DNA from 2 places in the Variovorax sp. H27-G14 genome. Region 1 is predicted to be linked to the other one. Evidence: predicted binding sites of a transcription regulator. Region 1 holds the regulator's gene; the other holds the start of a gene.
The links. The regulator LexA, encoded in region 1, represses DNA repair genes until DNA is damaged. The targets are predictions, from matches to a motif close to ACTGTATNNNNATACAGT.
Positions count from the first base shown of each region.

Region 2: a site for LexA is predicted at 1,728-1,745, ahead of VLK31_RS00605 (PA0069 family radical SAM protein). Genes of this name have one in related genera too.

Region 1 is NZ_JAYLVN010000002.1:500,421-504,390, forward strand. It holds gene VLK31_RS07875 (MFS transporter) at 1-191, opposite strand, end outside; gene VLK31_RS07880 (D-2-hydroxyacid dehydrogenase family protein) at 188-1,195, opposite strand; gene VLK31_RS07885 (hypothetical protein) at 1,306-1,683, opposite strand; gene lexA (transcriptional repressor LexA) at 1,821-2,504, opposite strand; gene VLK31_RS07895 (asparaginase) at 2,578-3,543, shown strand; gene adk (adenylate kinase) at 3,576-3,970, opposite strand, start outside.
Region 2 is NZ_JAYLVN010000001.1:120,986-124,955, forward strand. It holds gene VLK31_RS00600 (alpha/beta fold hydrolase) at 1-558, shown strand, start outside; gene VLK31_RS00605 (PA0069 family radical SAM protein) at 573-1,667, opposite strand; gene VLK31_RS00610 (GbsR/MarR family transcriptional regulator) at 1,824-2,426, shown strand; gene VLK31_RS00615 (thiol-disulfide oxidoreductase DCC family protein) at 2,485-2,907, shown strand; gene VLK31_RS00620 (SAM-dependent methyltransferase) at 2,939-3,892, shown strand; gene VLK31_RS00625 (SRPBCC domain-containing protein) at 3,931-3,970, shown strand, end outside.

The DNA.
Region 1 (3,970 bases):
GCGGCCGTGATCAACTGGCCCGAGGTGGCCACGCTGATCGACAGCGAACTGCTGATTTCGTTGAGCGTGCCGGGCACCACCATCACGCCGGTGCCAATCACGAAATTGCCGGCGAGGAGCGCCCAAAGTGCGCTATTGGATGCGCTTTTTGGTGCGCCTTGCGCCGCGCGCCGCGGCGCAGGCAGGCTCACCGACGGACCTGCAGCGCGCCGGGGTTCACGATGTTGGTGGGGTTGCCGTTGATGTAGCTCACGACGTTGTCGAAAGCCTGGCCGAAGTAGCTCTCGTAGCTCTCCTGCTCCACATAGCCGATGTGCGGCGTGCAGATGCAGTTTTCCAGCCGCAGCAGCGCATGGCCTTGCAGCGGCGGTTCGCTCTCGAACACGTCAATGGCGGCCAGGCCGGGGCGGCCACGGTTGAGGGCGGCAAGCAGCGCGTCGGCCTCGACCAGTTCGGCGCGCGACGTGTTCACGAACAGCGCCGTGGGCTTCATGCGGGACAGGTCTTCGAGCGTGATGAGGCCGTTGGTCTCGTCATTGAGCCGCAGGTGCACAGACAGCACGTCGGCCGCGGCAAAGAATTCATGGCGGTTCTGGGCCACTTGGAACCCGTCGGAGCGCGCCTTGGCGCAACTGGCCTCACGCCCCCAAATAACGACCTGCATGCCAAACGCCTGCCCGTAGCGCGCCACGAGCTGGCCGATGCGGCCATAGCCCCAAATGCACAGCGTCTTGCCCTTGAGCACCGAGCCCAGCCCGAAGTTCGGCGGCATCGACGCCGACTTGAGCCCCGACTGTTGCCAGGCACCGTGCTTGAGGTTGCTGATGTACTGCGGCAGCCGTCGCATCGCGGACATGATGAGTGCCCACGTGAGTTCAGCCGGCGCCTGCGGAGAGCCCGAGCCCTCTGCCACCGCTACGCCGCGTTCCGTGCATGCGGCCACGTCGATGTGGCCGGCAATGCGCCCGGTCTGCGAAATGAGTTTGAGCTTGGGCAGCTTTTCAATGAGCTGACGCGAGATCTGCGAGCGCTCGCGAATCAGCACGATCACGTCTGCGTCCTTGAGACGAACCGACAACTGCCCGATGCCCTTCACCGTGTTGGTATAGACCTTGGCCGCGTACGCGTCCAGCTTGGCGGCGCAGCGCAGCTTGCGCACGGCGTCCTGGTAATCGTCGAGGATCACAATGTTCATGGCGTGCCATTGTGCCTCGCACCATCGCCATGTCGCAGCGGTGAACGTTTGGATACCCAGGCCCGGGCGGCTTTCGGGCCCGCTTCCGCAGGGCTTCCTGGGCGTTTGCGTCAGTGCAGCCGCGTCGAGCGGTGGGCCGTGGCCATGATCTCGGCGGTTTCGAGTGCGGCCAGGCGGTCGAGTTCGGCACACACGTCCGCCATGCGACCGGAGATCACGACGCGGTCGTTGCGCTGCTGGCCCTTGCCGTCGACCACGCGAACCACGCGCAGCGGGCGTGCGGGTGCCGTGGCCACCGCGGGCGTTGCGGTGATGCCGCCAGCGCGGGTGGTGCAGGCGGGGCGCACGGCAACGTAGCGAAGACCTGCGGAGCTGTCGTTGGCGTCGAGATGGTCCCTGGCGTGGGGCCTGCGCGTCGGGATCAGGCGGTTGGCCAGCGACTGCAGCGGCATCCAGAAATCAGCAATGGCGAGAAGGGCGATTCCCATGTGAACTCCAAAAAAGTATGAGGTTGAACACAGGCAGGATTTCTTGAATCGGCCGCGACAGGGTGATGACGACTTTGCGCCATACGCCCGCCACCTGTCGCGGCCGGATGAGTGCTGCTGCCAGCAGGCCGCGAGGCCTACATCAGCATGGTGTTGCGGATGAGGCCGACCGCAAGGCCTTCGATTTCGAAAGGCTCGCCGGGCTGGACGATGATGGTCGGGTAGTCAGGGTTCTCGGCGTGCAGCTCGATGACCAGCTTGTTGCGCTTCAGGCGCTTCACCGTCACCTCTTCGCCCAGGCGCGCGACCACGATCTGGCCGTTGCGCGCTTCCTTGGTGGCCTGCACGGCGAGCAGGTCGCCGTCCATGATGCCGGCGTCGCGCATCGACATGCCGCGCACCTTCAGCAGGTAGTCGGGCTGGCGCTGGAACAGCGTGTTCTCGACGTAGTAGGTCTTGTCGACATGCTCTTGCGCCAGGATAGGCGAGCCGGCGGCAACGCGGCCGATGAGCGGCAGTGCCAGCTGGGCCATGCCGGGCAGCGACAGCGAGAACTGGCCGCCTTCGCGGTGGCGCGTTTCAGTGAGCGAGCGCAGGGCGTCGCCCTTGAGGCGAATGCCGCGCGAGGTGCCGCTCACCAGCTCGATGACACCCTTGCGCGCCAGCGCCTGCAGGTGTTCTTCGGCGGCATTGGCCGACTTGAACCCCAGCTCGTTGGCGATTTCGGCGCGCGTGGGTGGGGCGCCGGTGCGGGCGATGGCACTCTGGATCAAGTCCAGGATCTGCTGCTGGCGGGCTGTAAGCTTCACTGCGAACTGCATATGTGGTTCCTTGCGGCACTGGCTAGATATCCAGTACCTGTATTTTTAACCAGTTTTTAAAAGTTGACAAGTCATGGTCAATTCCTTTTCAGCTGAAGTGCAACGCGTGGTGGTTCTGGGCACTGGCGGCACCATCGCCGGCAAGGCCGCCAGCAGCGGCGACAACATCGGCTACACGGCCGGGCAGGTGGGCGTGGCCGACCTGTTGGGCGGCATCGATGCTCCGACTGGCGTGACGCTGGTGGCGGAGCAGGTGGCGCAGGTGGACAGCAAAGACATGTCCTTCGAGATATGGCGGCAACTCGCGCAGCGCTGCGCGCATTGGCTGGCGCAGCCCGACGTGGCGGGCGTGGTCATCACGCATGGCACCGACACGCTGGAGGAGACGGCGTTCTTCCTGCACTCGGTGCTCGCAGCGGCCAAACCGGTGGTGCTGACCTGCGCGATGCGCCCTGCAACGGCGCTGGCACCGGACGGACCGCAGAACGTGCGCGACGCCATCAGCGTGGCCGCAACCAAGGGTGCGCAGGGCGTGACGGTGGTATGTGCCGGCACGGTCCACAGCGCGGTGGACATCCAGAAAACGCACACCTATCGGCTCGACGCTTTCGGCTCGGGCGACGCGGGGCCGCTCGGCTATGTGGAAGAAGGGGACGTGCGCCTTGTGCGCTCATGGCCCGAAGGCGGCGGATCGCAGGCGTCGAAACCCGTCGGCGCGGGCGCGGTGACGTGGCCGCGCGTGGAGATCGTCATGAGCCATGCGGGCGCGAGCGGCGCGGTGATCGATGCGCTCATGAGCGCGGCCGTCCTTGATCCCTTGCGGGGCCTGGTGCTCGCAACCACCGGCAATGGCACGGTGCATCACGCGTTGGAAGAGGCGGCGCTGAAGGCGCAAGCCGCGGGAATTTCGGTGGTCCGCGCGACGCGTTGCATGAGCGGAAGGATCCTGCCCAAGGCAGGCGAGCAGTTGCGCGATGCGGGCGCTCTGACGCCGGTGAAGGCGCGCATCGCGCTGATGCTGGAACTGCTCGGGGAATAAAAAAGCCGCCCTGTGAAAGGGCGGCTGCGAAATCAGTTGCTCAGTGCGGCCAGCGCACGCTGCGTGATTTCATCGACCGTGCCCACGCCCTTGATGGCGCGGTACTTGGGCGCGGCGGCTGGGTCGGTATTGGCCCAGGCCGAGTAGTAGTCCACCAGCGGACGCGTCTGCTGGCTGTACACGTCCAGCCGCTTGCGCACGGTTTCTTCCTTGTCGTCTTCGCGCTGGATCAGTTCCTCACCGGTCACGTCGTCCTTGCCTTCCACCTTGGGCGGATTGAACTTGACGTGGTAGGTGCGTCCCGAAGCCGGGTGCGAGCGCCGACCGCTCATGCGCTCGATGATGTCGCTGAAGGGCACATCGATCTCGAGCACGTAGTCGAGCTTCACGCCGGCCGCCTTCATGGCGTCGGCCTGAGGAATGGTGC
Region 2 (3,970 bases), on a different contig from region 1:
GTGACACACGACATCGGCAACATGGTCGGCTATGCCTTTGCGGCGCAGTACCGCGACCGCGTGACGGCCTTCGTGCTCATCGACGCGCCGCTGCCGGGCGTGGGCCCGTGGGAAGACATCCTGAAGAGCCCGCTGCTGTGGCACTTCCGCTTTGGCGGGCCCGACATGGAGCGCCTGGTGGCCGGGCGCGAGCGCATCTACCTCGACCGTTTCTGGAACGAGTTTTCCGCCACGCCGTCGCACTTTGGCGAGGCGGCGCGCCAGCACTACGCCAGCCTGTACGCGCGCCCGGGCAACATGCACGCGGGCTTCTCGCAGTTCGCGGCCTTCGACCAGGACGTTGTCGACAACACCGCGTTCATGGCGCAGGGCAAGCTGGAGATGCCCGTGCTGGCGCTGGGCGGCGAGAAGTCGTTCGGGCCGATGATGGCCACCGTGATGCGCGCCACGGCCAGCAACGTGACCGAAGGCATCGTGCCCGCGTCGGGCCACTGGATCATGGAAGAAAACCCGAAGGCGACCACCGACATGGTGGGTGGGTTCCTGCGCAAGAACTAAGGCGCGCCAGAACGCTAGAACAGGCTCCCCTGACCCACCGCGCCCGGCGGTCGAAAGGCGGTGAGGTCCAGCGCAATGCGCTCGCGGTTGAAGCCGATGCGGTTCGTGGCCTTCACGAAGCGCTGGTTGATCAGGTCGGCCCACAGGCCCGAGCCCTTCATGCGCGTGGCGAAGTCGGCGTCGTAGTCCTTGCCGCCGCGCATCTCGTGGATGCGCGCCATGATGCGATCGGCGCGCTGCGGGTAGTGCAGCGCCAGCCATTCCTTGAACAGCGGCGCCACCTCCCACGGCAGCCGCACCACGGTGTAGAAGGCGCTGCGCGCGCCGGCCTCCCAGGCGGCTTCGAGCACCTGCTCCATGTCTTCGTTGACGAACGGAATCTGCGGCGCCACGCTCACGCCCACCGGCACGCCCGCCTCGGCCAGCGTGCGAATGGTGCGCAACCGCCGGTGCGGCGCGGCGGCGCGCGGCTCCAGCTTGCGGGCGAGATCGCCGTCGAGCGTGGTCACGGTGACGTACACGGCGGCCAGGCGCTCGGCGGCCATGGGCGCGATCAGGTCGAGGTCGTGCTCAACGGCGCTCGACTTGGTGATGAGCGCGAACGGATGCCGCGTTTCCCGCAGCAGTTCGATGACCGCGCGCGTGAGCCGCAGCTCGCGCTCGATGGGCTGGTAGCAGTCGGTGGCGGTGCCGATGGCGATGTGGCTCGGCCGATAGCTCTTGCGCCCGATTTCGCCGCGCAGCACCTCCACGATGTTGCGCTTGGCGATGAGCTTGGTCTCGAAGTCCAGGCCGGGCGAGAGGTTGAGATAGCTATGCGTGGGCCGGGCAAAACAATAGATGCAGCCGTGTTCGCAGCCCCGGTACGGGTTGAGCGAGCGGTCGAAGGGAATGTCGGGCGAGTCGTTGTCGTTGAGCACCGACTTCACGTCTTCGAAGCGCACCTCGGTTGCCAGGGGCTGCAGCTCGGCGGCCTCGGCCACGCCCTCTTCGAGCGTGCCCCAGCCGTCGTCGTACGCGCTGCGCTCGTCGTGGGAGAAGCGATGCGCCAGCCGCGTGGCCGCACCTCGGCCCTTGATGGCGTGGATGGGAATGTGGGCAGCGGGCATGGCAACTCCTGGGCAACTCCTGGGCAACTTCCGGGGTGACTTTCTGGACAACAGCCAATTACTGTTTATTCATACAGTATTCCACCAATTCACCGTTGTCACCGGATTTTCCATTTCTCTATTGACAGAAATTTCGTAAATCCTAAACTCGGCGCCATGGAACTCACCGACATTCAACGCAAGTTCGTCCTGCACTGGGGCGAAATGGGCTCCATGTGGGGCGTCAACCGCACCGTCTCGCAGATCCACGCGCTGCTGTTCGCCCATGGCAAGCCCATGAACGCCGAAGAACTGTCCGACACGCTGGGCGTGGCACGCTCCAACATCAGCAACAGCCTGAAAGAGCTGCAGGCGTGGAACCTGGTGCGCATCACCCACACGCTGGGCGACCGCCGCGACTACTTCGAGACCAGCGTGGACGTGTGGGAGCTGTTTCGCACCGTGGTGCGCGAGCGCAAGGAGCGCGAGTTCGACCCCACCGTGCGCGTGCTGCGCGAGCTGGTGTCGAGCCCCGACTTTCAGAAGGAACCCGCCGACGCGCAGGACCGCATCCGCTCCACCATGGAGCTGATGGACAAGCTCGCCACCTGGGCCGACGAAATGCTGCGGCTGTCGCCCGGCACGCTCGACAAGGTGCTGACGCTGGGCGCGAGCGTGCAGAAGTTCGTGCGCGGCGATGCGGCGCCAGCCGGCAAGGATGGCAACAGCGGCAAGGGCGAAGACCCGGACGCACACCACGCCAGCCTTCCCATGATCTGACCCCTTTTTTTGCCCTTCTATTTCTGTTTTGACAGAAATTTCGAGAATCAAGAACACCATGAACGCCAACACCCTGCCCGCCTACCCGCTCACGATCTACTTCGATGCCAGCTGCGCGATCTGCTCGGCCGAAATGAGCCACATGAAGGCGCGCGACACGACGGGCAGGCTGCAACTGGTCGACTGCTCCGCGGCGGCGTTCAGCAGCGGACCCGCGCCGCGCGATGCGCTGATGGCGGCCATCCATGTGTCGGACGCGCAGGGCCGGGTGTTCGTCGGCGTGCCCGCCATCCGGCTTTGCCGCACGGCGGTGGGTTTGCCCAGCGGCGGCTTCCTGCTCGACCTGCCACTCGTCGCGCCGCTGGCCGAGCGCGCCTATGCGCTGCTGGCGCGCAACCGCTACCGCATTCCGCGCTGGCTGGCCGCACGGCTCGCGGGGCGTGTCGCGCCTTCGTGCGACGACGGCAACTGCCGCCTCTGAGAACCAAACGAACCACCCACCGAGGGAACCCATGCCCAGCGTCTTCCAGCCCGACTTCCGCCTGCCGCAAGCGACCCCTGTGCACGAACCCGGCCACGGCGGCGCAGCCGTCACGCCGCAGGACACGCAGCACTACTTCACCGAGGTCGCGGCCGACTACAGCGCCTGGAGCCCGAGCTACAACATGCACTTCGGCTACTGGCGCCTGGGCCTGAACCCGCTGCGGCGCGAAGGCATGCTGGTGGAAATGAACCGCGTGATCGGCCGCGCGCTGCAGCTCAATAGCGCGCCAGCAGATGCGACGCAACGCTGCTGCGTGCTCGACCTGGGCTGCGGCGCTGGCGCCACCGCGCGCACGCTGGTCGGCGACGACCCCTCGCTGTACGCCATCACCGTGACCAACGTGGCCGTGCAGAACCGCATTGCCGCCAAGCTGGACGCCGCGGCCGGCGTGGCCGACCGCATGGCGCACATCGAAGCCGACTACACGCGCACCGGCCTGCCCGCCGCGCAGGCCGACGGCGCCTGGGCCGTAGAGAGCGCCTGCTACGCCGGTGGCACCGACAAGGCCGACTTCATTCGCGAGGCCGCGCGCCTGCTCAAGCCCGGCGCGCGGCTGGCGGTGGTCGACGGCTTCTTGCTGCGGCGCACGCCCGGGCGCATGGCCGGCCGGCTGCACCGCCTGTGGGCCGACAGCTGGGCCGTGCCCACGCTGGCCGTGCGCGACGACTTCATCGCCGCACTGCGCGCGCACGGCTTCGAGGACATCGAGGTGAGGTCGCTGCGCTGGCGCGTGGCGCCTAGCGCGCTGCACATTCCGGTGCTGGCCACGCGCTTCACGCTGGCCGAGCTGTGGAAGGCGCGCGGCAAGCTCGGCCCGTGGCGGCGCAAGCACATCGTGGCCAGCTACTGCGCGCTGGCGCTGGGCATGTTCTGGCGCGACTTCGACTACTGCATGGTCACGGCCACGCGCCGCGCCGGCTGAGCGAACAACACAACATCAAGAGGAGAAGAGGTTTCCCCATGCGCAACGACAACGAAGAAGAAAGCAGGCTCGCGCCAA